4 regions of the Bacillus sp. FAU20 genome follow, and region 4 is predicted to be linked to each of the others. Evidence: predicted binding sites of a transcription regulator. Region 4 holds the regulator's gene; each other region holds the start of a gene.
The links. Region 4 encodes Rex, which represses fermentation and respiration genes when NADH is low (regulators of the CRP and FNR family bind a similar motif). Its sites were predicted from a motif close to TTGTGAAATATTTCACAA; they were not measured.
Positions count from the first base shown of each region.

Region 1: the regulator Rex is predicted to act here: its motif matches at 4,798-4,815, upstream of AC0OM3_RS18035 (formate/nitrite transporter family protein).
Region 2: the regulator Rex is predicted to act here: its motif matches at 2,753-2,770, upstream of AC0OM3_RS20490 (DUF1641 domain-containing protein).
Region 3: the regulator Rex is predicted to act here: its motif matches at 2,939-2,956, upstream of AC0OM3_RS21425 (L-lactate dehydrogenase).

Region 1 covers NZ_JBVYHY010000021.1:813,612-821,580, forward strand. The annotation lists gene phaR (polyhydroxyalkanoic acid synthase subunit PhaR) at 1-78, opposite strand, end outside; gene phaQ (poly-beta-hydroxybutyrate-responsive repressor) at 276-728, shown strand; gene phaP (polyhydroxyalkanoic acid inclusion protein PhaP) at 771-1,295, shown strand; gene AC0OM3_RS18015 (MaoC family dehydratase) at 1,397-1,840, shown strand; gene AC0OM3_RS18020 (alpha/beta-type small acid-soluble spore protein) at 1,988-2,173, shown strand; gene AC0OM3_RS18025 (TrkH family potassium uptake protein) at 2,288-3,607, shown strand; yybP-ykoY riboswitch at 3,646-3,820, shown strand; gene AC0OM3_RS18030 (TerC family protein) at 3,903-4,697, shown strand; gene AC0OM3_RS18035 (formate/nitrite transporter family protein) at 4,900-5,751, shown strand; gene AC0OM3_RS18040 (cyclic-phosphate processing receiver domain-containing protein) at 5,779-6,090, opposite strand; partial or broken gene AC0OM3_RS18045 (prepilin peptidase) at 6,105-6,827, opposite strand; gene AC0OM3_RS18050 (LutC/YkgG family protein) at 6,941-7,651, opposite strand; gene AC0OM3_RS18055 (LutB/LldF family L-lactate oxidation iron-sulfur protein) at 7,651-7,969, opposite strand, start outside.
Region 2 covers NZ_JBVYHY010000024.1:24,234-32,202, forward strand. The annotation lists gene tyrS (tyrosine--tRNA ligase) at 1-721, shown strand, start outside; gene AC0OM3_RS20485 (NAD(P)/FAD-dependent oxidoreductase) at 1,029-2,207, opposite strand; gene AC0OM3_RS20490 (DUF1641 domain-containing protein) at 2,252-2,692, opposite strand; gene AC0OM3_RS20495 (winged helix-turn-helix transcriptional regulator) at 3,129-3,473, opposite strand; gene AC0OM3_RS20500 (MFS transporter) at 3,867-5,030, shown strand; gene AC0OM3_RS20505 (aldo/keto reductase) at 5,047-5,886, shown strand; gene AC0OM3_RS20510 (thioester domain-containing protein) at 5,995-6,915, shown strand; gene AC0OM3_RS20515 (putative mucin/carbohydrate-binding domain-containing protein) at 7,476-7,969, shown strand, end outside.
Region 3 covers NZ_JBVYHY010000024.1:185,278-193,246, reverse strand. The annotation lists gene glgB (1,4-alpha-glucan branching protein GlgB) at 1-450, opposite strand, end outside; partial or broken gene AC0OM3_RS21430 (S8 family serine peptidase) at 777-1,655, shown strand; gene AC0OM3_RS21425 (L-lactate dehydrogenase) at 1,879-2,823, opposite strand; partial or broken gene AC0OM3_RS21420 (IS4 family transposase) at 3,310-3,486, shown strand; tRNA gene AC0OM3_RS21415 (tRNA-Glu) at 3,584-3,655, opposite strand; tRNA gene AC0OM3_RS21410 (tRNA-Ser) at 3,661-3,751, opposite strand; tRNA gene AC0OM3_RS21405 (tRNA-Asn) at 3,759-3,833, opposite strand; tRNA gene AC0OM3_RS21400 (tRNA-Ile) at 3,841-3,917, opposite strand; tRNA gene AC0OM3_RS21395 (tRNA-Gly) at 3,928-3,998, opposite strand; tRNA gene AC0OM3_RS21390 (tRNA-Lys) at 4,012-4,087, opposite strand; tRNA gene AC0OM3_RS21385 (tRNA-Thr) at 4,098-4,173, opposite strand; tRNA gene AC0OM3_RS21380 (tRNA-Phe) at 4,188-4,263, opposite strand; tRNA gene AC0OM3_RS21375 (tRNA-Asp) at 4,276-4,351, opposite strand; tRNA gene AC0OM3_RS21370 (tRNA-Met) at 4,355-4,431, opposite strand; tRNA gene AC0OM3_RS21365 (tRNA-Ser) at 4,459-4,551, opposite strand; tRNA gene AC0OM3_RS21360 (tRNA-Ile) at 4,569-4,645, opposite strand; tRNA gene AC0OM3_RS21355 (tRNA-Met) at 4,650-4,726, opposite strand; tRNA gene AC0OM3_RS21350 (tRNA-Ala) at 4,748-4,820, opposite strand; tRNA gene AC0OM3_RS21345 (tRNA-Pro) at 4,837-4,910, opposite strand; tRNA gene AC0OM3_RS21340 (tRNA-Arg) at 4,921-4,994, opposite strand; tRNA gene AC0OM3_RS21335 (tRNA-Leu) at 4,998-5,086, opposite strand; tRNA gene AC0OM3_RS21330 (tRNA-Gly) at 5,103-5,177, opposite strand; tRNA gene AC0OM3_RS21325 (tRNA-Leu) at 5,207-5,287, opposite strand; tRNA gene AC0OM3_RS21320 (tRNA-His) at 5,310-5,385, opposite strand; tRNA gene AC0OM3_RS21315 (tRNA-Thr) at 5,395-5,470, opposite strand; tRNA gene AC0OM3_RS21310 (tRNA-Val) at 5,475-5,550, opposite strand; rRNA gene rrf (5S ribosomal RNA) at 5,555-5,670, opposite strand; rRNA gene AC0OM3_RS21300 (23S ribosomal RNA) at 5,772-7,969, opposite strand, start outside.
Region 4 covers NZ_JBVYHY010000017.1:45,836-53,804, reverse strand. The annotation lists purine riboswitch at 1-36, opposite strand, end outside; gene groL (chaperonin GroEL) at 177-1,811, opposite strand; gene groES (co-chaperone GroES) at 1,850-2,134, opposite strand; gene AC0OM3_RS12635 (CPBP family intramembrane glutamic endopeptidase) at 2,526-3,275, shown strand; gene AC0OM3_RS12630 (YdiK family protein) at 3,272-3,463, shown strand; gene AC0OM3_RS12625 (redox-sensing transcriptional repressor Rex) at 3,493-4,122, opposite strand; gene AC0OM3_RS12620 (ABC-F family ATP-binding cassette domain-containing protein) at 4,310-6,235, shown strand; gene tsaD (tRNA (adenosine(37)-N6)-threonylcarbamoyltransferase complex transferase subunit TsaD) at 6,721-7,737, opposite strand; gene rimI (ribosomal protein S18-alanine N-acetyltransferase) at 7,737-7,969, opposite strand, start outside.

The sequences.
Region 1 (7,969 bases), on a different contig from region 4:
CGCTTTTCCCCAAAATGTTTCGGTTTGTTCATAAGCATTTTTCCATGCTTGTAGTGGATCGAATTTTTGATCAATCACTTTACCTACACTCCCTTTTTCGTTTTTGAAACAATTCAACCTATTCACTATTTTCTAATATTCTGAATAAAACTTCAAGTCTATATTTTATTTTTTCTATTTTCTAACAAATGTGTTGACTTTAAAAACAGATAGGTGTAAATTGCACTTATAAGCAAAAAATTCCATCTAACTGATTCATGAGGTGATGCACAATCATGCTACAAAATGAACCAGAACAACGCGAAAGTTTGGAGAGCAACCAAGCGAAACAACCAAACTCCATGCCAAAAAACTTCTTAGTTCCCTTCTTACTTCTCTGTCTAAAAGACTGGAGTCTTCATGGTTACAAACTTATTCAAATGCTAATGGATATCGGCTTTTCTTCTGTTGACCAAGGTAATGTTTATAGAACACTACGCAAATTAGAAAAAGAAAACCTTATTTCTTCTACTTGGGATACAAGCGATGGAGGGCCGGCAAAAAGAATTTATTCTCTAACTGAATATGGAGAGCAATATTTAACAACATGTGCGACTTCTTTTGAACATTATCAAAATATGTTGCGAACGTTTTTCACGTTATACACCAATGCATTCTTTCCATTTTCTACTTCTCCAGAAAAGGATGAAAAGGATTCTTCATCTTCACCTGGTGGTACAGCAGAGTAATCTGCGTTCACAATATGCAAAAAAACATTTGGGGGTCAAACAATGGAAACTAAACCATACGAATTAGTCGATGCATTTTGGAAAAACTGGTCTCAATCACTTTCCCTTTTCTCTTCAGCTGGAAAACAGTTAGAGCAACTTACTTTAGAAACATTAAAACAACAACAAGACGCTTTGCATAAATTAACATCAGGAGTAGATGAACTAGAAAAAGAACTGCAACAACTCACTGCTCAGTTCAATAATCAATATACAGATTACGTGAAACAATTAACTGGAAACTCCTTAAATGATCAAATTAACGAATGGCAAGACAAGTGGAAGGAACTTTCTGCTCATATGCATCAGCTTACCGTTTCTCCTACAAAAACTTCTTTGTCAATTCTTACACAAACAAGCGGTCAATTTGAAGAAACAACAAAACAATTTATTGAGCAACAACAATTACAACGTGAAGAGGCTCAAAAACAGTTAGAGGGTTTTTTGGAAGAGTTCAAGTCAAAACAGTTGGAACTCGCAAAAAAGTTCGAGGAAAACTCAAAAAATCTATTTACTTCCATCAAGTAAGAAAAATGTGGGAGCTAACCGCAGCACAAACAAAACTCTTTCTTCCTCCTACTACATCAAGGTGGCTAACATTTTTCGATATGGAAAAGAAGGAGGACAAAATGAATCCATTTCAAGAAGCACAAACTGTTCCGGAGCTTCGCTATGATGAGATTCAAGTCGGTGATCAAGCATCCCTTACAAAAACAATTACAGATGAAGATGTTATCAATTTTGCAAAATTGACTGGAGATGTGAATCCTATTCACATTTTAGATTCTTTTGCAAAAACGACAATGTTTAAAGAACGTATTGCTCACGGAATGCTCGTCTCGAGTTTTATTTCTACCATCCTTGGAACGAAACTCCCAGGCAAAAATACGATTTATTTATCCCAAAATGTTTCATTCCGTGCCCCTGTCAAAATCGGTGATACACTTCGCGTTGTGGCAGAGGTTATCAAGAAGCGTGACGATAAAAAAATCATTACGTTGCAAACAAACATATATAATCAATCAGATGATATTGTCGTGGAAGGAACAGCGACAATACTAAAAAAAGAGTAGCAAATTTGCTACTCTTTTTTCTATCCAAGAACTTCTAATCGCACCGATTACTTCCGCGTATGAGTACGTCGTTTCCACATAAAATAACGTTACCAGTTTAGATAAGAACTTAGCTGAACTGGACTACTCATAAGGATGTGTATCAACATGGTAAAAACAAACAAATTATTAGTTCCAGGTGCAGAACAAGCGCTTGAACAATTTAAATATGAAATTGCACAAGAATTTGGTGTAAGCTTAGGATCTAATACAGCATCTCGTTCTAACGGTTCAGTTGGCGGTGAAGTAACAAAACGTCTTGTTGCTTTAGCTCAACAACAACTACGTGGATAATAATATAACATATGGCTTAGAGGCAGATATTCTCTGCCTCTTTCTATTTTTAACATACATAATCGTACTTTTTCACATACTAGTAAAAGCAAACTGAAAGGAACGATATGTAACATGAAACGGATTAATATTCGCATGAGTCCTCCCCGTGTTCTTACATTGGCTTTTATTATGTTATCACTTATCGGTACATGCTTATTAAAGTTGCCAATTGCTACAACAACGTCTATCTCATGGCTAGATGCTTTATTTACAACCGTTTCTGCTTGTACGGTTACAGGGCTTGGTGTGGTAGACACTGGGAAGGTATTTACCTTATTTGGCCAATGTGTCATTTTAACACTTATACAAGTAGGCGGACTGGGCATTATGAGCTTTGCTGTCTTAATTGCGATTATGCTCGGAAGAAAAATCGGTCTTCAAAATCGGATTTTACTGCAACAAGCATTAAATCAAACGAATATCGGCGGCGTCATCCGTCTTGCCAAAGCATTATTTTTATTCTCTTTTACAGTCGAATGTATCGCTACTATAATTCTTTCTTTTGAATGGGTACCCAAATACGGGGTTACGAAAGGGATCTATTATAGTTTTTTCCATTCAATCTCAGCCTTTAACAATGCTGGCTTTTCTGTGTGGAGCGATAATTTAATGTCCCATTCTCATAGTATTCTTGTCAATCTCGTCATTTCCTCTCTCATCATTTTAGGTGGAATTGGTTTTACAGTAATCGTAGACATAAAAAGAAAGAAAAACTTTAAAAACCTTACACTACATTCAAAACTTATGCTCTCTTCTACTCTAATCGTCAACATTATTGCTACCCTTTTTATTTTTATATTCGAGTTCCATAACTCCCTTTCTATGAGAGGTTTTACCCCATTTGAAGAAGGATTGGCCTCTTATTTTCAAGCAATTTCAACGCGAACTGCCGGGTTTAATACAGTTGATATTTCTACATTATCAAAACCTTCCCTCCTATTAATGATGCTCCTTATGTTTATTGGTGCTGGTAGCGCTTCAACTGGTGGTGGGATTAAGTTAACAACATTTTTAATCATATTTTTTGGCGTATTTAAATTTTTACAACAACAAGAGGATATTGTCGTATTTAAAAAATCCATTAAAGATACTCTCATTGTCAAATCATTAACCATTACTATTATTTCCATTTCATTTATCTTTTTTGCTATTTTAATTTTAAGTATTACTGAGCGAGTTCCTCTATTGATGAGTGCTTTCGAAGTATTTTCAGCATTTGGGACTGTTGGCCTCAGTATGAATTTAACACCCCACTTAACTATAATCGGAAAAGCTATTATTATCTTTATGATGTTTTTTGGGAAAATGGGTCCTTTAACATTGGCTTTTTCATTTGCTCGTAAAAAGAACCCGAAAATAAAATATCCGAATGAAGATATTTTAACAGGTTGACAACCGTATAAATTATCCATATAATGAGAATACAATAACATATCTCCAAAGGGGAGTAGCGTCCAAGAATATTTCTTGGAAACAAAGTCGTCATTACGTAGAACTTAGTTCTTCCGGCTTTGTTGGCATTTTTTATTACATATGTCTAGCAAGACCTTTGCCTATTAACGGCAGAGGTCTTTTTTGTATTCATTTCCAGATTCTTCCAAAGTTAATAGGCAGGAGTATGGGGAAACTAAATAGTGGGGAAATTCTTCACTTATTTAGAACTTATAGAAATGAGAGGAGAATGTACATGGATGTATCATTATTATTGGAGTATGGTTGGGTATTACTCATCCTAATTGCACTTGAAGGGATTTTAGCGGCTGATAACGCTCTTGTTCTTGCAATTATGGTAAAACATTTACCAGAAGAAAAACGAAAGAAAGCACTATTTTATGGATTAGCGGGGGCATTTGTTTTCCGATTTGGATCGTTATTTATGATTTCGTTCTTAGTCGATGTATGGCAAGTGCAAGCAATCGGTGCCATCTACCTTATGTTTATCGCTGGTAATCACTTATTTAAAACATATGTTAAAAAGAATACAGATGAAGAAACAGAAGAAAAAGAAGCAAAGAAAAAACAAGAGAACTTTTGGTGGACTGTATTTAAAGTTGAGGTTGCTGATATCGCCTTCGCAGTTGATTCAATTTTAGCTGCTGTTGCACTAGCAATGACTTTACCAAAAACAGGATTAGGTACAATTGGTAGTCTTGATACTGGGCAATTCGTTGTTATCTTTGTAGGTGGACTTATCGGATTAATCATTATGCGATTTGCAGCAACTGCTTTCGTACAGATTTTAAAACGTAAACCAGGACTTGAAACTGCAGCATTCTTAATTGTAGGTTGGGTTGGTGTGAAGCTAGCAGTTTATACATTAGCACACCCTGCATTAAATGTAATACCACATTCATTCCCAGAATCCACTCCGTGGAAGCTTACATTCTGGATTGTATTAGTCGGAATCGCAGTTGGTGGTTGGTTCTTCTCAAAAGAAGTAGAAGTAAAAGTAGAAAAGAATTTAGACGAAAAAGCGCTGTAATTACAGCGCTTTTTCTTTTTCCGTTCTTCCTCTCAATGTCCAGAAAAAATTCCATTATACTACCTTTTGTAAACGTTTTCTTAATGTATGTATGTCCTTTTTGTGAAACATTGCACAAACTTATTGAAAGTGAGAACAATTCCATGTACTTTATTCATATAAGGAGTATTTATAGAAGATTTACTAAAGGAGCGTATTACTCATGCTAGAACAAGGACTAGATTATGTTGTCAAACTGGCTAAAAACAAAAAGAAAATACTAGATACAAACCCAATGCAATATTTCATTCGTGCTGCACTTGCGGGTATTTATATCGGTTTTATTATTGTACTATGTTTTAAATTAGGTAACTTTTTTCACATTGCAGATTCACCAGCAACGTATTTAGCTGCTTCTATGTTTTTCGGGATTGCTCTCGTACTTATTATATATGGCGGTGCTGAATTGTTTACTGGAAACACAATGTACTTTACTGTAGCAACTTTAAGAAAAGAAACAACGATTTCTGATACACTTCGTAACTGGGTTGCTTGTTATGCAGGTAACTTAGCCGGCGCGTTATTCTTTGCCTTACTATTTTACGCAACTGGAATTTTCGAAGCAATTGATCACGGTCACTTAATGAGTAAAGTCGTTGAAGGAAAGATGAACACACCTACGATGCAGTTATTCTTTAAAGCTATTTTATGTAACTGGCTCGTATGTCTTGCTTGTTTCTTACCTTCTCAGGTTAAAGGTGACACAGCAAAAATAATGGTCATGATGCTACTTGTTTTCACATTCTTCTTATCTGGCTACGAACATAGTATTGCAAACTTATCACTCTTTGCTTTATCTTTAGTTTCACCGCATCCTGAGACAATTTCTTTTTCAGGTGCTATTCATAACTTAATTCCTGTTACAATCGGTAACATTATTGGTGGATCAGTATTTGTCGGTATGGTATACCACTACTTAACAAAGAAAACACCTGACGTTCAACAGGAAAAAACTGAAATCGCAACAGCTCAACAAGAAGAGATTATTCCTTTACAAGCACATATGAAACATTAAAAACTCCAAAGTTTTACTTTGGAGTTTTTAGCTTCCCACGTATTTAACTAAAAGGTGAGGATTAATTTCTCCTTCTTCCTTTCCCTTATCCATTCTCTGTTTCATCTTATGCATACCGATGACATCATTCGTATGAAGGTGAATTTCATTTACATATAATCCCTCTGTACAAAAAGCTTCTACAAAATCTAGTCCATTTTTTGCTCCCCAGCCCATATTATAATCAAGGGAAAGAATATTCACATCATAATCCCGAACCATTTGCAAGGCACATTCTACTGTAGTTGCGGACACATACCCGAACGGGCAACTTCTTTGATCATCCATATATACGTTCATTTTCGATTCACTCTCTAATTTGAATAAGCGGCTAATACATAACACATTGCCCCAAGACTAATAAAAGGACCAAATGGAATTGGCTTTCGTACTTCTATACGTTTTAATCCGATACCAATCCCCAAAAAACAAAGACTAAAACAAGATGCTAAAAATAAAACGATAAAAACTCCCTTCACTCCTACTATAAAACCAAGTAACGAAAGCAGTTTTATATCTCCTCCGCCAAGCCCTTCTGGATATATCTTTTGCATGCAATATAACAAAATAAATATAACACCACTACCAGCTATACTATCTGTCCAAGTAACTAATTGTACAAAAACACTTTCGAGAATGAGTAAAACGGCAAACGAAATTAAAATACAATCAGGAATTAACATATATAAGTAATCTGTAACTGAAATAATAAGAAGTAGCTAAAAAAGGGATAAAATGATAATAAGCTCTCGTTCTATTCCAATCATATAAACTGTAAGAAGAAATATACCTCCTGTTATATATTCAAATGTTACATACATAATTGGAATTTTCCTCTTACAATTCGTACAATAGCCTCTTTGTATATAAAATGAAATGATGGGGATTAGTTCTTTTGTCCTTAGCACATATTTGCAATAATCACAATGTGAACGCGGGGTAATAATAGAAACACCTAATGGAACCCTCATCGCAACTAGCATAAAAAAAGAACCAAACACCATCCCTGCTAACAGTGCATATAAATAAGTGAACATCCCTTCCTCTCCTTTCCCAAAAAACATAGCAAAAAAAGGAGAGAACTTCTACTTCATATTATCCTTTATTCTACTAAAAAAGCAGGCCATTTTCTGGCCTGCTTTCCCCTCTTTTATACGATGAAATATACTGCTTTTAATGGTCCATGTACTCCGACAACAAGATTCATCTCAATGTCAGCCGAGTTACTTGGTCCTGTAATAAAGTTAATACAAGATGCCGCTGTCTCCCCATTTTCTACGCGTGAATTCATATCCTGAACTGCTTGTGTAATACGAGGCACAAGTGTTTCACGTGGAATAATAGCAAAATATACAGTCGGTAAAAAGTGTAAAGAACGTCCTTGCCCTTTATGACTTTGTACAACAATTGTACCAGATTCAGCTAATGTATAATCACTAAATGCAATACCAATATTCGCTTTTTCAGCTAAACGCATATTTTCGTCTTTTCTCTCTGGATCCCATACGTTCACTTCAACGTCTCGCTTTGGAAGTTCTTCTTGAAATAAAGATGTTAAACCATATGCATCAAAACGCTCATCTGCTGATAATAAAATAGGTCCCCCGCCGTTTTCCATAATTACTTTTTGAAGGTCTTCACCTAAACTGTCATTTGTCGTTTCTACTACAGTTGTATGAATGTTTGTACATTGCTTTTTAAACACTTCTAGTAATTCTTCTTGTGAATAATCTTTTAACGTTTCTATATTCACATTACTTTTCCATACTGGACGCTCTACACCTTCTGTTTTACGAGCGCGCCCAAGTTCTTTTGCAATGTTATCTAGAAAGGCATCACGGTTTTGAATTAATCCTGTCATTATTTGTCCCCACCTTTCTTATGATCTTTATACCAATCACGGAATCGTTCTTTACTTGGAGCTGGGAATTCACGAATATCTGTCCAGTTTTTAAGTGGCCCAACACCTTTTGATACACGGTTACCAGATGTAAATGGACTCATTGCTGCTGGCGCCATTTTTGATCCCATTTTATATAAAGCTGCTGAAGATGCACCCATACTAAACATTTTCATTGCTAATTTTTCTGCAAGTGGAGCACGTCCTTCTTGCTCAACGATAACTTGACGATGTTTTAATAATAAATCATGCAATGGAATTTTTACTGGACAAGCTTCT
Region 2 (7,969 bases), on a different contig from region 4:
CACGAAAGAGGATGTTCAACTTCAAATTGGTGGCAGTGACCAATGGGGAAATATTACGAGTGGTTTAGATTTAATTCGTAAGTTAGAAGGTCATGAGGCGAAAGTATTCGGATTAACGATTCCATTATTATTAAAATCGGATGGTACGAAGTTTGGTAAATCAGCAGGTGGTGCGGTTTGGCTTGATCCTGAAAAAACGACACCGTTTGAATTTTACCAGTTCTGGGTAAATACAGATGATCGTGATGTCGTTAAATACTTGAAATACTTTACGTTCTTAACGAAAGAGCGTATTGATGAATTAGCAGCGAGGGTAGAAGCGGAGCCTCATAAACGTGAAGCACAAAAAGTGTTAGCAGAAGAAATGACGAAATTCGTTCATGGAGAAGAGGCGTTCCTGCAAGCTGAAAAAATCACAGCAGCGTTATTTAGCGGAGATATTAAATCGTTAACAGCTGATGAAATTGAACAAGGCTTTAAAGAAATGCCAACATTTCAGTCTTCAAAAGAGACGAAAAACATCGTAGAGTGGCTAGTCGATTTAGGAATCGAACCATCTAGACGACAAGCACGCGAGGACATTAATAATGGTGCGATTTCTATGAATGGTGAGAAAGTAACAGATGTGGGTACGGATGTTACTGTAGAAAATTCGTTTGATGGAAGATTTATTATTATTCGTAAAGGGAAGAAGAACTACAGTCTTGTGAAATTAGGATAATAAGTAAGGCTGGAAAATATATCGGCGATTTTTCGAATATATCGACCGTAACTCGAATTATATCGGCGATTTTTGAAATATATCAGCGCAAATCCGAATATATCAGCGATTTTCCCAATATATCGATTTACCGACAAAAAGCGACAATAAGAGCTGTTCCGAACGGGACAGCTTTCATTGTAAAAAGTCAGTATATTTAGATAAATTTAAAGGGTATATAATTTTTTTGACGAATAAATAAGTTAGAGAAAATTACGGATAAAAATAGCCCGAACCATGCAGGGCATGATTCGGGCTTATATTCAGATTAGTAAGCTAAGCTGAATAGACCTTTAATGTGTGATAAGTAACGAACGTTACTTGCTTCTTTCATTAATGATGCTGGTAAGCCTTTAAGTGGAGTATTGCTTGCTCCAATTGTAGCAACCGCATCTTTACGTCCTAGACTAGCAAGTGTTCCAGAGTTTACAGGTGCGAACTCTTCGAATGCTTTGCCTTCTAGTGCTGCGTATAAGTTGTATCCAATTAACTCACCCATTTGCCAAGCGATTTGTGCAGTTGGTGGGTATGGACGTCCGTCTGGAGCGAAGACAACAGCGCTGTCTCCAGCAACGAATACGTCTTTGTGAGAAGTAGATTGTAGGTATGCATCAACTGTTGCACGTCCACGGTTAACTTCAAGACCTGATTCACCGATTAATGGGTTACCTTGTACGCCGCCTGTCCAAACGAATGTGTTAGCAACAAGTTTTTGACCGTCTTTTAAGTCGATTTCGTTGCCAGCAACGTTTGTTACAGGAAGACCAGTTAAGAATGTAACGCCGCGTGCTTCTAGGCTAGTAGTTGCACGTTCGATTAAGTGGTCTGGTAATACTGGAAGGATTTTTGGACCTGCTTCAACAAGAAGAAGTTTCACTTCTTTTGGATTTACGCCGTGGCTTTTTGCAAGTTTAGGCATAATGTCAGCAAGCTCACCAACTAGCTCAACGCCAGTTAATCCGCCACCACCGATTACGATTGTAGCATCAGCTTCGTTTTTCGTTTTCGCGTATTCACGAATACGGTCTTCAACGTGTTTGTAGATTTTGTTTGCATCAGCAGCAGATTTTAATACCATGCTGTTTTCTTCTAGTCCTGGAATACCGAAGTAAGCAGTTTTACTTCCTAAAGCAACTACAAGTGCATCGTAAGATAAAGTAGTGCCGCCAGCTAGTTTGATTTCTTTGCTATCAACTGAGAATGACTCAACTGTTGCGATTTTAAGATCGATGTCTTTCCCTTTGAAAAGCTTTGTAAGTGGCATTGCAACTGCTTGCTCAGACACGTTACCAGCTGCAAGGCGGTGTAGTTCAGTGATGATTTGGTGTGTTGGGTATTGGTTAATCACTGTAACTTGTGCTTCTGATTTGCTGTAATATTTACGTACGTTTAAAGCGGCAAGAAGACCGCCATAACCAGCGCCTAAGATGACAATTTGTTTTGACATAGTATGATATCCCCCGTCTTTACTAATTGTTGTTATAAGTTAAATTATTTATTGTTACGTTCTGCACTAATTTGAAGATATGCGTTCACAAAGCGGAACATTTTTTGTGCTTGTGGATCTTTTAGTAATTTTAACAGACCGAATAGGCCGATAACTTCGTTGCTTTCTTCAGCACGATCTTTCGCTTCGATTGCAGTTGCAGCCATGCTTTTCACTGTATCTTTTACAGGTTCTACAAGCTCTGTAATTGCACCAACAGTGTCGCTTTTTAATACTTCATCAGTAGCAACAGTTTGAGCGAAGTCATAAGATTTGGTTAAAATGTTAACAAGCTCAGTTAATTTTGGAAGCTGTTCTACTAGTGTTGTTAATGATTCTTGTACCTCAGGTTTTAACAACTGATCAAGTACATCAAGTTGTCCTTGGCTAGCAGAAATTTGTACAGTTTCTTGTTCTGGCTTTGTTTGAGTCATAGTTTCTGGCATCTCCAATTCTCCTTTACGATAGCAATACTCTTATTTTTTGATAAGTAAGATAGTAAACGCTTGCGAAACTTTATACAAAGTTTCACAAAACACAATAAAATGCCTTTAAATTTACGACAGCAAGTAAGCTGCAAACATAAATCTAAAACCATAACGTCTCACTTATCATTTATGAACTGTCCGATACATGGCTTGTCCGCATAATGGAAAAGCTCCGCTACCGGAAAGTGTATATAATATATATCCTATATTATATACTATATGCACCTATGTTAACATAAAAATGATTCCTAATTATTTGATATTGAGTGTATAACGTAGTACTGACAAGGTATGAAAGCGTATAAAATATTTTGTTCCAGTTAGAAATGTATATACATATAAAGAAAAAAAGGGAAAAATGAACAAATTCATGTTCGTTTTTTCCTTTTTCCTATTATTCACCTTCTACAATTAGCATCGATGTGTTACCGCTTTTTTCAAGATGGCATTCGCCCCAAGTACAAAGAGAATCAAGAATGGATTCTAAAGACCAACCGTATTCTGTAAGTGAATATTCTACTTTTGGTGGTACTTGATTGTATACCTTTCTTTGAATGACCCCATCGTCTTCTAATTCACGTAATTGCTGAGTTAACATTTTTTGTGTAATCCCAGGCATTAAACGTTTTAGTTCACTCGTTCTTTTTGTGCCTTTCGTTAGATGACAAAGGATAACAACCTTCCATTTTCCACCGATAACCTCTAAAGTCGCTTCAACGGGAATATTATATTTTTTCATATAAAAATCTCCTTTGATGAATGTAGATTTAAGTTCTCCAACAAAAGAAGCTAAATAATTAAATGTCACTAAAAAGTGCCTATAGCACTTTAAAGTACGTACTTTTTATCATGTTGAATATGTTCCATAATAGCATACGTAAGAGGGAAATGAGTAGTACGGTACTAAAAAGTGCCTATGTTACTTTTAGGTACCTATCGTACTTTTAAGTGCGTTCTTCAAAAAAAGAGTAAAGCCATTCATAATAGCGTATATCAACAGTAAAGTTATTTTTGTAGAAGATAAAAAGGCCTTTTTATCATACTATTATGATTGGATTTCTCGCATTAAGGAGGAGTTCAATTGAATTCATATACAGTATCTTCTTCGGCAGTACAGACGAATCGGAGAAGTATGTTTGCTTTATTAGCACTAGCAATTAGTGCGTTTGGAATTGGTACAACTGAATTTATTAGTGTCGGCTTATTACCATCTATCTCAGAGGATTTACATGTTTCTGTTACAACAGCGGGGTTAACTGTTTCTTTATATGCATTAGGAGTAGCGTTTGGTGCTCCAGTATTAACGTCATTAACAGCTAGTATGTCGCGAAAGACGTTATTAATGTGGATTATGATTATTTTCATTATTGGTAATGGCATTGCGGCAGTAGCAACAAGTTTTACTGTGTTACTTATTGCGAGGGTTGTATCTGCATTTGCACATGGTGTTTTTATGTCAATTGGATCTACAATTGCGGCTGCTCTTGTACCTGAGAATAAACGTGCAAGTGCCATTGCGATTATGTTTACTGGATTAACAGTTGCGACTATTACAGGTGTGCCAATTGGAACGTTTATCGGTCAACAATTTGGCTGGAGGGCCTCGTTTATTGTTATTGTGGCCATTGGAATTGTTGCTTTAATCGCCAATAGTATGCTAATTCCTTCTAATTTAAAAAAAGGTACGTCTGTATCATTTCGTGATCAATTTAAGCTGATTACGAATGGAAGACTGTTACTTGTATTTATTATTACTGCATTAGGATATGGGGGAACGTTCGTAACATTTACGTATTTATCTCCGTTATTACAAGAAGTAACAGGATTTAAAGCAAGTACCGTTACAATTATTTTGTTAGTGTATGGAATTGCAATTGCGATTGGGAATATGGTCGGTGGAAAATTATCAAATCATAATCCGATTCGAGCGTTATTTTACATGTTCTTTATTCAAGCGATTGTATTATTTGTTTTAACATTTACAGCACCATTTAAAGTTGCTGGATTCATTACAATTATTTTTATGGGACTATTTGCGTTTATGAATGTCCCAGGGCTACAAGTGTATGTCGTTATCTTGGCTGAGAGGTTTGTACCTAGCGCTGTTGATGTAGCATCGGCGATTAACATCGCAGCATTTAACGCAGGAATTGCTCTTGGTGCTTACTTGGGCGGTATTGTAACGAACTCGTTAGGATTAATTCATACGGCTTGGGTAGGCGGAATTATGGTAGTAGGTGCTGTGATTTTAACAGCGTGGAGCATGACATTAGAAAAAAGAGATCAAGTAAAATAAAAGGAGAGAAAATAAAATGAAAAACTTACAAAGTAAAACAGTATTAAATAATGGTGTAGAAATGCCTTGGTTCGGTTTAGGTGTATTTAAAGTAGAAGAAGGACCAGAACTTGTAGAAGCTGTAAAATCAGCGATTAAAGCAGGATACCGTAGCATCGATACAGCTGCAATTTACGGAAATGAAAAAGCTGTAGGTGAAGGAATCCGTGCAGGTATTGAAGCGACTGGTATTTCAAGAGAAGAATTATTTATCACTTCAAAAGTATGGAACGCAGATCAAGGATACGAAGAAACAATTGCTGCATACGAAGAGAGCTTAAAGAAATTAGAACTAGAGTATTTAGACCTATATCTTGTTCACTGGCCTGTAGAAGGAAAATATAAAGATACGTGGAGAGCGCTAGAAACACTTTATAAAGAAAATCTCGTACGTGCAATTGGCGTAAGTAACTTCCAAATTCACCACTTACAAGATGTAATGAAAGATGCAGAAATTAAGCCAATGATTAACCAAGTAGAATACCACCCTCGTTTAACACAAAAAGAATTACAAGCTTTCTGTAAAGAACAAGGTATTCAAATGGAAGCATGGTCACCACTTATGCAAGGTCAATTATTAGATAATGAAACATTACAAGAGATTGCTGAGAAATATGGCAAAACAACAGCGCAAGTTATTTTACGTTGGGATCTTCAAAATGGAGTGATTACAATTCCAAAATCAACGAAAGAACACCGCATTATTGCAAATGCTGATGTATTTAACTTTGAATTAACGAAAGAAGATATGGAAAAAATCGATGCGTTAAATCAAAATCACCGCGTTGGTCCAGATCCTGATAACTTCGATTTCTAAGATTAAGGTAAGAAAAAAGAGTGCGTAAAAGCACTCTTTTTTTTGTATAAAAATATTTTCTAATTAAATACTACTTAGTATTAAGTTTGTTATTAAGGGGCTGTGAACATGAATATAAAGCAATCGTTCAAACTTTTAGCTATGTTTTTAAGTGTTTTATTTGTGTTATTCCCACTTCAAAAAGCATTCGCAGAAGTGATGGACCATACAAAGTATCAAATGGATTGGAGTTATAGTAAGTCCAAGAAGAAACCAATTCGAACAGAGCTTATTAAAACGGCAGATGGCAAAATTGCTTTTTGCTTAAATGTAGATTTAAAATCTCCAAGCGGTCAAGATTTACCGGAAATGGGGAAAGTGGATATTAACGTATATCGCGTATTATTGAATGGATATCCACAAAAGAGCCCGCAAGAATTAGGTGTTTCTGATTGGAGAGAAGCTCATTATGCAACGCAGCTTGCAGTATGGAATGCGTTAAAACAAATCGATATTAATGATTTAGATTTCCGTAATAAAAATGTAGAAAAGGTGACGAAAGATATCGTTGCAAAAGCTAGCGCTAGTGAAGAGTTACAAGAAATTACGATGAGTGTCGTACCAACAGAAGAACAAGAAGCGGTATTGAAAAATGATTTCTTTGAAACAGGCTTATATACAGTAGAAACAAATGCAAAAAGCGGAACGTATAAAGTGCAACCAACAGGTGCACCAGCGGGCGTGAAATTTGCAAATGAAAAGGGCGAAACAAAAACAGAATTTAATGTAGGAGAGAAGTTCCGCATTTTAATTCCGAAACAAACACCAGCTGGTGGATTTAGCTTTAAAGCAATCGGGAAATTAACGAAGCTACAAGGGATTGCACATAAAGGTACACCCACAATTCAAAATGCAGTTGTATTACTTGAGCGTAGTGAAGAAGAAACAAGTCCGGAGTTATCAGTGAGTTGGAAAAAAGGAAATGGTCATGATAATAATAAACCACATACTCCAAATGAACCGCATAAACCGAATCAATATAAAAGGTAAGGATGAAAGCATTGGTGTTAACCAATGCTTTTTATATATGAAATTTAAAATTATATCAAGATAATTATTAATTAGATAAAACACTGTTTTTATGTTGAGAAAATTATTTGGAAATAACAAAATATAATAAAATCCAAACGTTACAATAAATAGATTAAATTCACAAAATTGTAACATTATTCTAATTGAAAAGTCTATCAAACAAAGTGTAAAGCGTGTACAATTCAGTTGGAAAAACTACCTATAGATGGTCATATATGAAGAAAATGTAAGGTTTTATTTTTAGATGTATAGATGACGAGACTAAAATATATCTTTTACTATGTTTCTTTTATGTAAGAAGAGAACTCATCACAAGTAGAGTGAAGTGAGGAGGGCATAATACATGAAAAATTTTACAATTTAAGAAAGCGAATACATTTAGAGAAATGCGGAAGTAATTGATATAGGTGCGAGAGGCGTTAGTCTATTCATTAAATGTTTTTATAAAAATAATAGGATTTCTTATTAAATGAATATATAGGATGGTTTGTCTAAAAAAAGGACAGGGGACACAGATTATGTCAAAGCAGAAAAAGAGTAGGGTATTAGTAGCTGGTATTTGTATATCTACATTATTATCACCAGTAGCTTTCGAAGCATCGAAAGGATATGCGGCGCCTTTGGAAGAGAATAAGGGCGGGCAGTTGGAAGAGAGTAAAGAGAATCGTTTGGAGCAGAGAACGTTTCATTTGCCTGGGAAAGGTAGTATTGAAGAAGAGCAAAAACGCTTAAAAGTACGTTATGTACTTTCAGCGAATGAACCAACTGGAATTTATGCTGGTCCAAATGAAGAAATTAAAATTGAAATAAAAGGAACGCAATCTATTAAAGCGTTCATAGGAACGAAGTCATATGATGAAAAAGGGTTTGAAGAATTTGAGTTAAAACCTGGTGAAAATAATATTTCATCTTCAATAGGTGGAATACTATATTTTTATAACATGAATAATGATGGCGAAGTAACAGCTTCAGTTATTCATGGAGGAAGTCATTTTCCATTATTTATCTTAGG
Region 3 (7,969 bases), on a different contig from region 4:
AACTGTCATCGCTTCTTTATAAATCGGTTTTTTCTTTTTCTTACGATTCCAGTTTTTATCATTCCATTCATATCCTTTTATATCAAAAACTACAGATGCCGTATTCGGTCTTACTTCTGCATATATAGCATACGGATCTGCCTTTAAAATGACGTCACCAGCCAACGTTTCAATCGCATATTTATATATTTCTCCTTCTTCAATATGCGGTATAAATAAGGACCAAATGCCTTCTTCTGTCACTTGTAGCATCTTATGTTGCTCATAATCCCACTTATTAAAATCTCCAACAACACTCATTGCTTTCGCATGAGGAGCCCACACTGTAAATCGTACCCCTTGAATCTCATCTTCCGTCACAACATGTGCGCCAAAGATGTTATAACTTTCATAGTACTTTTCTGTATGAAACTCATCTCGTTTCACTTCTTCACAATTTATTACACTCAATATGCTCACCTCACTTAGATGACAGAATTTTTTATACTTTAACTATTTCTGTGAAAAACTGCAATATCCTTGTTAATTTATAAAAAACATTCGTTTTTTTCTTAAAAATGTTAGTTTTTCTTCACATTTCCGTGTAAAATATCGAATTTTGACGAATATTCATTGAAAACGCTTTATTATTCTTCTATATTTTTACCAATTATTTTTTCTCAACCTTTATTTTATTATGTTTATCCTATTTTTCATGCTATTTTCCACTCAAAATCAAAATAAAATAATCTGTCATAAAAAATGTTTCTCAATATTTTTTGTCACAATGTTATTGAAATGCGAAATTTAATCCTGCTTTTGAAAAGCTACTTTCCGACAAAGGGGTAACCGCAAAAGTAAATGAACCGAAACTAGAGGCAGGTTCTGTTACAGTTGGCGGTGCTATCGATGACAAAAACTTTGCTGGATTAGATGGTGATTTCCCGTTCATTGATGTAACTTTCAAAGTAGAAAATGATGAATTTTATGAAGCAAACGCTCAATTAGAGTCACCAATTTTTGTTTACTGGAAACAAGGTGAATCAGAACCAAATAGAATGCGTGTACTTCAAGATCAAACATTCTCAGTTATGTCCTTAAATTCACTAGTAGAAGGAAATATTAAACCTGTTGCATTCTTAAATGAACGTGGCTATTTAGATGAAAAGTTCGATTATACAAAGCTTGGCGTAAAAGTATATGCGACTGATTCTTATCGTCATAAGTTTGAAGGCTCACTAGATAAATACGGATACTTCAAACTAAATGGACTTCCAGTTAATAAACGCGACTATAACTTATATGTAGAGGTGCCAGGACATTTAACAAGCCGCCTAACAACGAAACTTGGTACTGAAAAAGACGGTAAGCTGCTTGGCCAATATTATTATGCAAGACCTGACGAAAACCTTGCCGGCGATGTAAATGCTGATAAAGTAATCGATATTAAAGATGCTGAAATTATCGCTAGCAACTATGGTAAAAAAGGACTAACTGTAAAAGACGGAGACCTTAATAAAGATGGGATTGTCGATGAAAAAGATATTCGCTTCGTTGAAAAGAACTTCTTGAAAAAAGAGCTAGATGCATCTAAATCACAAACAGCTGCTGAAAAATCAAAAAGCGGTACACTGACAGATATTTTAAAGAAATTAGGATTAATGCCTAAAAAATAATAAAGTGAAACTTTAATCAGTCGAGGTTTTACTGCCCAGCAAATAGCGGTATAATAAAGAGCACTCTACGTAAAGTAGAGTGCTCTTTTTCTATAAACGACCCTTATCCAGCAAAAGGGGTATATTGGGGATATACAAGGGAAACCGGAAAAGGAATTTATATTAAATTATATAAGTTCAGAGGTAAGAAGCAGTTTCCCACCTCTGAATTATTTAGTAATTATTATAGTACTGGTGCCATTGTTTCTTTTAATACTTTTACAGAATGAGCGAATTTCGCTTTTTCTTCTTCATTTAACTCAAGCTCTACGATTTCACGTACACCTTCACGGTTAATTACAGCTGGAACACCTACGTAAGCATCTTTCTCATCGTATTGACCTTCAAGGTATGCAGATACAGTTAATACGCTGTTCTCGTTGTTTAAGATTGCTTTAGTTACACGAAGTAGTGACATACCGATTCCGTAGTAAGTTGCACCTTTACGCTCGATGATATGGTAAGCTGCATCACGTACATTTTCAAAGATTTTATCTAAGTCTTCTTGTTTGTACTGTTCGTTATTAGCTAAAATTGTTTCTAGTTTTTGTACACCGATAGTAGCATGGCTCCATACTGGAAGTTCAGTGTCACCGTGTTCACCAACGATGTAAGCATGAACGTTACGTGGATCTACATTTAAGTAGTCACCTAACATGTAACGGAAACGAGCAGAGTCTAAAGTAGTACCAGAACCAATTACGCGCTCTTTTGGTAGACCAGATTCTTTCCAAGTTACGTAAGTTAAAATATCAACTGGGTTAGTTGCGATTAAGAAGATTCCATCGAATCCGCTATCCATAATACCGCGAACGATTTGTTTAAAGATCTTTGTATTTTTCTCAACTAGGTCTAAACGAGTTTCACCTGGCTTTTGTGGTAATCCAGCAGTGATAACTACTAAATCTGCATCTTTACAATCTGCATAGCTACCGCTCCAAACTTTTGTTGGTGATGGAGAGAATGGTACCGCATGGCTTAAGTCCATTGCTTCCCCTTCTGCTTTTGCTTCATTAACATCTACTAATACGAATTCTTCAGCTACACCTTGGTTGATCATTGAGTAAGCATAACTACAACCTACAGCTCCTGTTCCTACTAATACTACACGATTGATACCTTTTTTCATGGTAATTTCCCCTCTCTATTGTTCACATCTATTTTTTATGATTGTTTAAGTAATTAATTAAAATACTAATTTAATGTTGTTTAACTTCTTTACATTCATATTGTAGCACGTATTATTGTGAATTACTTCACAAATTATGACCTATTTGTGAACTTTTTCACATATGATGTAAAGTTATTGGAATAGGTGTGGAATCCATTTCAATGGAGGCGTTTTCTTTAGATTGTGAAAGGGATTTTCTTGTGGTTTTTGTCGGTAAGTGAAATTATATCGGCGATTTTTAGAATATATGGACCGTAACTCCAAATATATCAGCGATTATTAAAATTTATCGACCGTAACTCAAATTATATCAGCGATTTTTGCAATATATCGGCTTACCGACAAAACTCGACAATAATGACAACATAAAAAAGCTGTCTTCAGTAGGTCACACCTATTGAGAGAAAGCAGCTTCTTCTATATATTATTTATTTTCCACAGTAGCTCCCGGATGTATTTTCATCGGTTTCTCCAAGTGTAGGAGGCTACAGCCATACAGCTGGGGTAAAAGTTCAACTTGAGGTATCATTTGTTAGATAGATAGTTCCTTCATATTCATACAGGCCAAATAAACAACATTATTGTATTTACGGCTCTATATACCCAACTGCAACAGCCCATACTTCATATTTCTTCTATTGCCTAAAAAAGCAGAGTATCCAAAGTCCACTTTTACACAACAAAAAAGAGATAGCAGATTATGCTATCTCTTTTAGTATGACCCGTACGGGATTCGAACCCGTGTTACCGCCGTGAAAGGGCGGTGTCTTAACCACTTGACCAACGGGCCAGTTCTGGCAGAGAAGAAGGGATTCGAACCCTCGCACCGCGTTCGCGATCTACTCCCTTAGCAGGGGAGCCCCTTGAGCCACTTGGGTACTTCTCTATAAATATGGCTCCGCAGGTAGGACTCGAACCTACGACCGATCGGTTAACAGCCGATAGCTCTACCACTGAGCTACTGCGGAACAATTATGGTGGGCCTAAATGGACTCGAACCATCGACCTCACGCTTATCAGGCGTGCGCTCTAACCAGCTGAGCTATAGGCCCATAATTGAAAAGCGGGTGAAGAGAATCGAACTCTCGACCAGAGCTTGGAAGGCTCTTGTTTTACCACTAAACTACACCCGCATTAAATTGTAAATGGTGAGCCATGAAGGACTCGAACCTTCGACCCTCTGATTAAAAGTCAGATGCTCTACCAACTGAGCTAATGGCTCATTTTGAAAGTGGTGCCGACTAGAGGACTTGAACCCCCAACCTACTGATTACAAGTCAGTTGCTCTACCAATTGAGCTAAGTCGGCTTGCGACTTCAAAATGGTGGCTCGGGACGGAATCGAACCGCCGACACGAGGATTTTCAGTCCTCTGCTCTACCGACTGAGCTACCGAGCCTTTATGTAAAAATGGCGGTCCCGACCGGGGTCGAACCGGCGATCTCCTGCGTGACAGGCAGGCATGTTAACCACTACACCACGGGACCATTTGGTTGCGGGGACAGGATTTGAACCTGCGACCTTCGGGTTATGAGCCCGACGAGCTACCGTGCTGCTCCACCCCGCGATGATAAAATATTTACTTTAGAAAAAATGGAGGAGGTAGAGGGATTCGAACCCCCGCGCGACTCTCGCCGCCTGTCGGTTTTCAAGACCGATCCCTTCAGCCGAACTTGGGTATACCTCCGAGATATATACGTCTAATGGTGGACCTTGTAGGACTCGAACCTACGACCGGACGGTTATGAGCCGTCTGCTCTAACCAGCTGAGCTAAAGGTCCTTTATGGTAGCGGCGGAGGGGATCGAACCCCCGACCTCACGGGTATGAACCGTACGCTCTAGCCAGCTGAGCTACACCGCCATAAATGATATTTAAGATAAGTGGAGCCTAGCGGGATCGAACCGCTGACCTCCTGCGTGCAAGGCAGGCGCTCTCCCAGCTGAGCTAAGGCCCCATGTTTTTTTGGAATATCGGGAAGACAGGATTTGAACCTGCGACCCCCTGGTCCCAAACCAGGTGCTCTACCAAGCTGAGCCACTTCCCGTTAATAAAAGCGCGCCCGAGAGGAGTCGAACCCCTAACCTCTTGATCCGTAGTCAAACGCTCTATCCAATTGAGCTACGGGCGCATATGGTGCCGAGGGCGGGGGTCGAACCCGCACGGTGGTCACCCACCGCAGGATTTTAAGTCCTGTGCGTCTGCCTGTTCCGCCACCCCGGCATGTCATATTGAAAATTGGAGCGGAAGACGGGATTCGAACCCGCGACCCCAACCTTGGCAAGGTTGTATTCTACCACTGAACTACTTCCGCAAGACATGTATGAGTTATTTAATTAAAAGTGCGGGTGAAGGGAGTCGAACCCCCACGCCAAAGGCGCCAGATCCTAAGTCTGGTGCGTCTGCCAATTCCGCCACACCCGCATATTAATTTATTTAAGAAAAATGGGGCGACTGATGGGAATCGAACCCACGAATGCCGGAGCCACAATCCGGTGCGTTAACCACTTCGCCACAACCGCCATGATTTCTGGTGCCGACTAGAGGACTTGAACCCCCAACCTACTGATTACAAGTCAGTTGCTCTACCAATTGAGCTAAGTCGGCTAAATGGTGGAGGATGACGGGATCGAACCGCCGACCCCCTGCTTGTAAGGCAGGTGCTCTCCCAGCTGAGCTAATCCTCCATTTGCCTGGCAACGTCCTACTCTCACAGGGACAAGGTCCCAACTACCATCGGCGCTAGAGAGCTTAACTTCCGTGTTCGGTATGGGAACGGGTGTGACCTCTCTGCCATCATTACCAGACTGTATTCATTTAAGACAAGAATTATTATAACTCATTTACTTTTGAAAGTCAACAAGTTTTTTATATTCTTTCAAAACTAGATAACATTGCTACATATTATATGGTTAAGTCCTCGATCTATTAGTATTCGTCAGCTCCACATGTCACCATGCTTCCACCTCGAACCTATCAACCTGATCATCTTTCAGGGATCTTACTAGCTTACGCTATGGGAAATCTCATCTTGAGGGGGGCTTCATGCTTAGATGCTTTCAGCACTTATCCCTTCCGCACATAGCTACCCAGCTATGCCCTTGGCAGAACAACTGGTACACCAGCGGTGCGTCCATCCCGGTCCTCTCGTACTAAGGACAGCTCCTCTCAAATTTCCTACGCCCACGACGGATAGGGACCGAACTGTCTCACGACGTTCTGAACCCAGCTCGCGTACCGCTTTAATGGGCGAACAGCCCAACCCTTGGGACCGACTACAGCCCCAGGATGCGATGAGCCGACATCGAGGTGCCAAACCTCCCCGTCGATGTGGACTCTTGGGGGAGATAAGCCTGTTATCCCCGGGGTAGCTTTTATCCGTTGAGCGATGGCCCTTCCATGCGGAACCACCGGATCACTAAGCCCGACTTTCGTCCCTGCTCGACTTGTAGGTCTCGCAGTCAAGCTCCCTTATGCCTTTGCACTCTACGAATGATTTCCAACCATTCTGAGGGAACCTTTGGGCGCCTCCGTTACACTTTAGGAGGCGACCGCCCCAGTCAAACTGCCCACCTGACACTGTCTCCCGGGTCGATAAGACCCGTAGGTTAGAATTTCAATACAGTCAGGGCGGTATCCCACCAGCGCCTCCACCGAAGCTAGCGCTCCGGTTTCAATGGCTCCCGCCTATCCTGTACAAACTGTACCAAAATTCAATATCAGGCTACAGTAAAGCTCCACGGGGTCTTTCCGTCCTGTCGCGGGTAACCTGCATCTTCACAGGTACTATAATTTCACCGAGTCTCTGGTTGAGACAGTGCCCAAATCGTTACACCTTTCGTGCGGGTCGGAACTTACCCGACAAGGAATTTCGCTACCTTAGGACCGTTATAGTTACGGCCGCCGTTTACTGGGGCTTCAGTTCAGAGCTTCGCTTACGCTAACCCCTCTCCTTAACCTTCCAGCACCGGGCAGGTGTCACCCCCTATACTTCGCCTTACGGCTTCGCAGAGAGCTGTGTTTTTGCTAAACAGTCGCTTGGGCCTATTCACTGCGGCTTTCCGTTAAGAAAGCACCCCTTCTCCCGAAGTTACGGGGTCATTTTGCCGAGTTCCTTAACCAGAGTTCTCTCGCACACCTTAGGATTCTCTCCTCGCCTACCTGTGTCGGTTTGCGGTACAGGCACCTTTTATCTCGCTAGAAGCTTTTCTTGGCAGCGGGGAATCAAAGACTTCGCTCCATAAGGAGCTTTCCCATCACAGCTCAGCCTTCACGATAAGCGGATTTGCCTACTTATCAGCCTAACTGCTTGGACGTGCACAACCAATCGCACGCTTCTTCTATCCTTCTGCGTCCCTCCATTGCTCAAACGATAAAGAGGTGGTACAGGAATATCAACCTGTTGTCCATCGCCTACGCCTGTCGGCCTCGGCTTAGGTCCTGACTAACCCTGAGCGGACGAGCCTTCCTCAGGAAACCTTAGGCATTCGGTGGACGGGATTCTCACCCGTCTTTCGCTACTCATACCGGCATTCTCACTTCTAAGCACTCCACCAGTCCTTCCGGTCTGACTTCACTGTCCTTAGAACGCTCCCCTACCACTGATACCATTCGGTATCAATCCGCAGCTTCGGTGGTGTATTTAGCCCCGGTACATTTTCGGCGCAGAGTCACTCGACTAGTGAGCTATTACGCACTCTTTAAATGGTGGCTGCTTCTAAGCCAACATCCTAGTTGTCTAAGCAACTCCACATCCTTTTCCACTTAATACACACTTTGGGACCTTAGCTGGCGGTCTGGGCTGTTTCCCTTTTGACTACGGATCTTATCACTCGCAGTCTGACTCCTAAGGATAAGTCATTGGCATTCGGAGTTTGACTGAATTCGGTAATCCGATGAGGACCCCTAGTCCAATCAGTGCTCTACCTCCAAGACTCTTACACTTAAGGCTAGCCCTAAAGCTATTTCGGGGAGAACCAGCTATCTCCAGGTTCGATTGGAATTTCTCCGCTACCCACACCTCATCCCCGCACTTTTCAACGTGCGTGGGTTCGGGCCTCCATTCAGTGTTACCTGAACTTCACCCTGGACATGGGTAGATCACCT
Region 4 (7,969 bases):
CATTGAGGATATATGAAGGATCGTTTTATATTATCTTCCTAGATTCTAACAATGAAGTATCAATATGGTCAAGAGAGAAAGCGACAAAATTCTACAGAAATTCATTTCCTTTTTTAAAAAACATAAAAAAACATCCATTTCTATATAGAAATGGATGTTTTTTAGGGCAAACGGAATTACATCATTCCGCCCATACCGCCCATGCCCATGCCGCCCATGTCAGGCATTGCTGGTGCATTTGGTTCTGGCTTGTCAGCTACTACAGCTTCAGTTGTTAAGAACATAGCTGCAACAGATGCTGCGTTTTGAAGTGCAGAGCGAGTTACTTTAGCTGGATCTACGATACCAGACTCAAGCATGTTAACCCATTCGCCAGTAGCTGCGTTGAAACCAACGCCTACTTTTTCGCCTTTTAGACGCTCTACAACTACAGATCCTTCTAGACCAGCGTTGATTGCGATTTGGCGAACTGGCTCTTCTAGTGCGCGAAGTACAATGTTGATACCTGTTGCTTCGTCGCCTTCAGCTACGATAGAAGCTACTTTTGTGTATACGTTCATAAGTGAAGTACCACCACCTGCAACGATACCTTCTTCTACTGCTGCACGAGTTGAGTTAAGTGCATCTTCAATGCGAAGTTTGCGTTCTTTCAACTCAGTTTCAGTTGCTGCACCTACTTTAATTACCGCTACGCCACCTGCAAGTTTTGCAAGACGCTCTTGTAATTTTTCACGATCGAATTCAGAAGTTGTTTCTTCTAATTGCGCACGGATTTGACCGATGCGAGCTTCGATTTGTTCTGTGCTTCCTACACCTTCAACTACAGTTGTATTTTCTTTCGTTACAACAACTTTACCAGCGCGTCCTAAAGATTCAACTGTAGCAGATTTTAAGTCACGGCCTAATTCTTCAGTGATTACTTCGCCACCTGTTAAGATTGCGATATCTTCTAGCATTGCTTTACGACGGTCACCAAATCCAGGAGCTTTAACAGCTACTACGTTGAATGTACCACGAAGTTTGTTCACTACTAATGTAGCTAAAGCTTCGCCTTCTACATCTTCAGCAATGATAAGAAGTGGTTTACCTTGTTGTACCACTTGCTCTAATACTGGTAAGATTTCTTGAATGTTAGAAATCTTTTTGTCAGTGATTAAGATGTATGGGTTATCAAGAACTGCTTCCATTTTGTCAGAATCAGTAATCATGTAAGGAGATGCATATCCACGATCAAATTGCATACCTTCTACTACGTCTAATTCTGTTGTGAATCCTTTAGACTCTTCTAAAGTAATAACGCCGTCGTTACCAACGCGCTCCATTGCTTCAGCGATTAATTGACCTACTTCTTCGTCAGCTGCAGAAATAGCAGCTACTTGTGCGATAGAAGATTTGCCTTCGATTGGTTTAGAAATCGTTTTTAATTCTTCAATTGCAGCAGTAACAGCTTTTTCGATACCTTTACGAAGACCCATTGGGTTCGCACCAGCTGTTACGTTTTTAAGACCTTCACGAATCATAGCTTGCGCTAATACAGTTGCAGTTGTTGTTCCGTCACCAGCTACATCGTTTGTTTTGCTAGCAACTTCTGCTACTAACTTCGCACCCATGTTTTCGAATGCATCTTCTAATTCGATTTCTTTTGCGATTGTTACACCATCATTTGTAATAAGTGGTGAACCAAATTTTTTCTCAAGTACAACGTTACGACCTTTTGGTCCAAGTGTTACTTTTACTGCGTTTGCAAGAGTGTCGACACCGCGAAGCATCGAACGACGTGCTTCTTCACTAAATTTAATATCTTTTGCCATAATAATTGACCCCCTTGGATTTTTTAAGATTTATATAATTAACCGATAACTGCTAAAATGTCACTTTCACGTAAAATCAAGTAGTCTGTACCTTCATATTTCACTTCAGTACCTGCATATTTTGAGAAGATGATAAGATCACCTGCTGCTACCTCTAAAGCAACACGCTCACCATTCTCAAGCACTCGACCAGTACCTACTGCAACAACTTTACCCTCTTGTGGTTTTTCTTTTGCAGTATCTGGTAATACAATACCACTTGCTGTTTTTTCTTCTGCTTGAACAAGCTCAATTACAACGCGATCACCTAATGGCTTTAGCATGAACAATAACCTCCTCATTTTGTTATGTAAATTTCTTTTATTAGCACTCAAGTCATCCGAGTGCTAACACACTTATAATAATAAATAATCTCAATTTCTTTTGCAAGTAAAAAAATCATAATTTTTTCGCAAATTACTATATAAACTTTCTATATAGAATACCGCCTTTACTATATGAATCGTTGTTTCCCCTACTCGTATGTTACAATATGAAAGACACCCTAAGTTGTTTTCGCTAAACGTACAACTTTTTCCTGTCTCCTACTTTAATTTCAAATAAAGATTTACAAAAAAATCATAATTCGAATGAAAGTTTATATCGTAGATAACATATTTACATGTTATCCTACCTTATCTCATACACTAGAGTTAGAAAGGATGGTTAAACCATTTGAAGAAACAATACTGGTGGATTATCGTTACATACATTTTAATGCAGTTATCTGGCGTTGTTGGATTACCACTTCTCCTAAAAACAGGACTCTATGATAATAGAGGATTTACCATTGAGGAAAAAGGACAAATCATAATGGGACACTGGGCAATTATTAGCTTCTTTGTTGCATTATGTATCATACTTTGGTTACTTAGAACAGATATTCGTGACAGGCATTTAGATGCAATGCGCTCTTCTGTCCCAGCTACTATTGGATGGATTTTCATCGGGTTCTTCTTAGCTTTCTTTTCACAAATAGTTGCCGGTATGATCGAGATGCAGCTACTAGGAATTAAGCAAGGTTCAGAAAATACAATGAAACTGATGGAAATTGCAAGAACGACACCTTGGTTCCTTATTGTCGTATCTATAATCGGACCTATCTTAGAAGAAATCGTATTTAGAAAAATTTTATTTGGTGCACTTTATAAGAAGTTTAACTTCTTTATTGCAGCTATCATTAGTTCGCTTGTATTCGCAGCAATTCATTTTGATTTTACTCACTTATTGGTATACACTGCTATGGGGCTCGTATTCGCCTTCTTATATGTGAAGACGAAACGTATTATCGTTCCGATTGCAGCTCATGTTGCGATGAATACATTAGTTGCTATTGGGCAAATTTTTATGAGCAATGAGCAAATTCAAGAAATGATTAAAGAAGCTGAAAAAATGCAAGGCTTTATCGGAGGATTTTTTGTATGAGAAACTCACCATTGTTCATGGCTGCACTATACTTCCTTCTTGGATGTATCTTTACACGCTTGGCCATTACGAACGTGACAGATACAATCTGGAATATGTGGACAATACTATTTGCAGTTATGGCAACAATTGATTTTAATTTGGCACTTCGCCTTATATTAGTTAAATTCACAAAGAAGAAACAATAATAAAACGCAGAGGTCGCTTCCTCTGCGTTTTATTGTGGATAGTTTTTCAAAAAGTAAACTAATGTTTGTAACTCTACAGCTAAGTCAATATGATGAATTCTAATATTCTCTGATACGTTTAATCGCGCTGGTGTGAAATTCAAAATACCGTGCACGCTCGTTTCAGCTAATCTATCTGCTACAGCTTGTGCTACTGTGGCTGGTACTGTTAATATTGCCACTTGTATATCATTTGATAATCTCTCTTCTAATTCATCTAAATGATATACAGGAATGCCCCCGATTTCTGTTCCAACTTTCTCTTCACTAACATCAAATGCCATTTCAATTTTTGTATTATTGTTTTTCGTGAAATTATAATGTAAGAAAGCGGTCCCTAAATTACCTACTCCAATAAGTGCTACACGTGTTATATCATCTTGATCAAGTGTTTCGCGGAAAAATGATAATAAATAATTTACGTTATATCCATATCCCTTTTTCCCTAACGCTCCAAAATACGAAAAATCTCTTCGTATTGTTGCGGAATCTACTTTTACTGCCTCACTCAATTCGGCCGATGAAACACGCTGCTTACCAGAAAGAGATAAGTTTTGGATAAATCGATAGTATAGAGGCAATCTTTTAGCAGTGGCTTGTGGAATCTTTTGCTGATCCATATGACCTCTCCTCTCTTCCTATCATTATTCATATACTTTAATCAAATACAGAAGTTTAGCACTCATTAAATTCCTTGTATAATAAAGAGAAGAAGTATTCTCTCTTTATTTTAAACTATACACTATTTTTAGTATGATTGAGAAATATAAACATGGCAAAGTTAAGAAATTATTTGAGGTGAAAACATTGATTTTATTACAAGTAAACGCGCTTTCGAAATTATACGGTGCAGAAACAATTCTGGCAAACATAAAATTGGAAGTACAAACAAAAGATCGTATCGCATTAGTTGGAAGGAATGGAGCAGGAAAATCTACATTATTAAAAATAATCGCTGGTGAATTATCTCATGATGGTGGCGAAATTATAAAACCAAAAGATGTCTCAATCGGATATTTAGCTCAAAATACTGGACTAGAAACGTCTTTAACAATTTGGGATGAAATGCTAACCGTCTTTACCCACTTACAGCAAATGGAGACAAAACTTCGAAGGCTTGAGCAAGAAATGGGAAAAGAAGAAAACTTTTCAAACGAAGCTACATATGAAAGATTGTTAGCTGAGTATGACCAATTGCAACTCAATTATAAAGATCAAGGTGGATATCAATATGAAGCGGATATTCGCTCCATTTTAAGCGGCCTTGGCTTCCCAGTTGAAACGCACCAGACGACGATTTCTACTTTAAGCGGCGGGCAAAAAACAAGATTAGCTCTCGGGAAATTATTATTAACAAAACCAGACTTACTTATTTTGGATGAGCCTACAAACCATTTAGACATCGAAACATTAACGTGGCTTGAGCAATATTTACAAGGTTATCCTGGCGCAATATTAATCGTTTCACATGACCGTTATTTCTTAGACAAACTCGTTACACAAGTATATGAAATTTCGAATAAAGAAAGCAGACGATTTGTTGGTAACTACAGTAAATATTTAGACTTAAAATCAGCATTATATGAGCAAGAAATGAAACGTTACGAAAAACAACAAGATGAAATCGCAAAACTTGAGGACTTCGTTCAAAAGAATATAGCTCGCGCTTCTACAACGAAACGGGCTCAAAGTCGCCGTAAACAACTAGACAGAATGGAATTATTAACAAGACCATTAGGGGATTCTAAGTCAGCATCATTCCACTTCGATATTGAAAAGCAAAGTGGAAATGATGTTTTACAAGTAAATGATGCAACCATCGGCTATGATGAGAACCCTATAATTGAACATGTAACTATGCGCTTAACTCGCGGAGATAGTGTTGCTTTAGTTGGTCCAAATGGAATTGGGAAATCCACATTATTAAAGTCTATTGTGAATAAGTTACCACTATTAAATGGTGATGTTTCTTTCGGATCAAATGTATCTGTTGGTTATTATGATCAAGAACAAGCAAACTTAACATCTTCTAAACGGGTTTTAAATGAACTATGGGATGAATATCCACTGCAACCTGAAAAAGAAATCCGTACTATACTCGGGAATTTTTTATTCACAGGAGATGATGTACTGAAACCAGTATCTTCCCTTAGTGGTGGACAAAAAGCTCGATTAGCTCTTGCAAAACTTATGATGCAAAAATCAAATTTATTAATTCTAGATGAGCCTACGAACCACCTTGATTTAAATAGTAAAGAAATTTTGGAGAATGCTTTAATTGATTACCCAGGGACTCTTCTATTCGTCTCACATGACCGCTACTTTATTAACCGTGTAACAACGACTGTGGTTGAGTTATCAACAGAAGGTGCACAGGAATATTTAGGGGATTACGATTACTACGTTGAAAAGAAAAATGAAATGATTGAACGTGCAGAACTTGAACAGCAAGAAAGTGACATTCCTGTTCAAAAGGTGGTTGCACAAGAGAAATTAAATTATTTAGAAGAAAAAGAGCGTAAAAAACTAGAGCGTCAACGCACTAGAAAAATTGAAGAGCTAGAACAAAGTATATTAGAATTAGAAGAAGAAATTGCTACGTTAGAAGATCAACTTTGCTTACCAGAAATATATGCAGATTATGAAAAAGCTAGTGAAATTACAACTAAAAAGCAAACGCTACAAGAACAACTTGAAACTTGTATGGCAGAATGGGAAGAGCTGCATGTATAAGCATATTTAAATAAAGAAGATGTCTCATAAGTCAGGATTTTTGACTATGCGACATCTTCTTTTCTTTTAATACAGAAACAATTTTTTGAGTATATCAATCGTAACTTAGAATATACTAACGATTTTTCAAATATATCTATCGTAACCCTATATATATTAACAATTTGACACGAAATATCGATTTAACGACAAAGATTGACAATATTAGCATCTTCTATAATGGGGTGATGTTTCAAAATGTTTTTCGGGGATATCTTCTTGCCTTTTATTTCCCGAAAAAGAACAAATTCAAAGGTCTGACATCATCCTATTTATCCACAAGTTTATACACATATCCACCTTTATAAAATAAACCTTAAAATAACTTTTCCACATTATCCACAATCAACAAAAAAGTTATCAACATTTTATATACACAATAAAACCCATATTATCAACAGACAATATGGGTTTTATCCACAACCTGTGGTTAATTATGTGCATAACTATGCTTCAATATCTAATCCTGGATTTGCATTTAAGGCTAATGTTGCACGCTTACCTTGTTCATAAGCAATTGTCCCTGCCGCTGCAATCATCGCTGCATTATCTGTGCATAAAGATAGCGGCGGAATAATTAATTCAATGTTTTCTTTTTGTGCAAATTCCTCTTCTAATCGCGCACGAAGTCCTTTATTAGCAGCTACTCCACCAGCAAGAAGTAATTGCTTTACATTATAAGCTTCTGCTGCACGAGCTGCTTTCGTTACAAGTACATCTATTACACTTTCTTGGAAACTTGCCGCTAAATCTTCTGGCGCAATTTCTATACCGCGTTGTTTTGCATTATGCACAGTGTTGATAACTGCTGATTTCAATCCACTAAAGCTAAAATCATATGAATCCGGTTCTAGCCATGCACGAGGCAAATCAATTGTCGGTTCTCCTTCATGTGCAAGGCGATCAATATGAGGACCACCTGGATATGGCATAGATAACGTACGAGCTACTTTATCATATGCTTCTCCAGCTGCATCGTCTCGTGTTTCACCAATTACTTCAAATGAACCATGTTCTTTCATATAAACAAGTTCTGTATGCCCACCAGATACAACAAGTGATAATAACGGGAATTGAACTTCTTTTACTAAACGGTTCGCATAAATATGACCAGCAATATGATGAACACCGACTAACGGAATATCATGTGCAAACGCTACTGCCTTCGCTGCATTTACTCCAATTAGAAGTGCTCCTACTAAACCAGGACCTTCTGTTACAGCAATTGCATCAATATCATCAAATGTGATGTTTGCTTCCTTTAAAGCTTCTTCTAACACAACTGTAATTTCTTCTACATGATGACGGGATGCAATCTCTGGTACAACGCCGCCAAAACGTTTATGACTTTCAATTTGTGATGCAACGACATTCGCAATAATTTCCGTTCCATTTTTAACAACTGCTACTGCTGTTTCATCACAACTTGTTTCAATACCAAGTATAATCGTATTTTTTTCCATTATATATTCACCCACATTACGAGACCATCTTCCTGATTGTCTGCATAGTATCGTTTACGAATCCCACCATTTTGAAATCCGTATTTTCTGTATAACTGCTTTGCTACTTCATTTGATACACGTACTTCAAGTGTCATTGTTTTTACCCCTAGTTCTTTCGCTTCAGAAATAACTGCTTTCAATAGGGCATCTCCTAACTTTTGACCTCGGTATTCTGGCAAAATAGCTATAT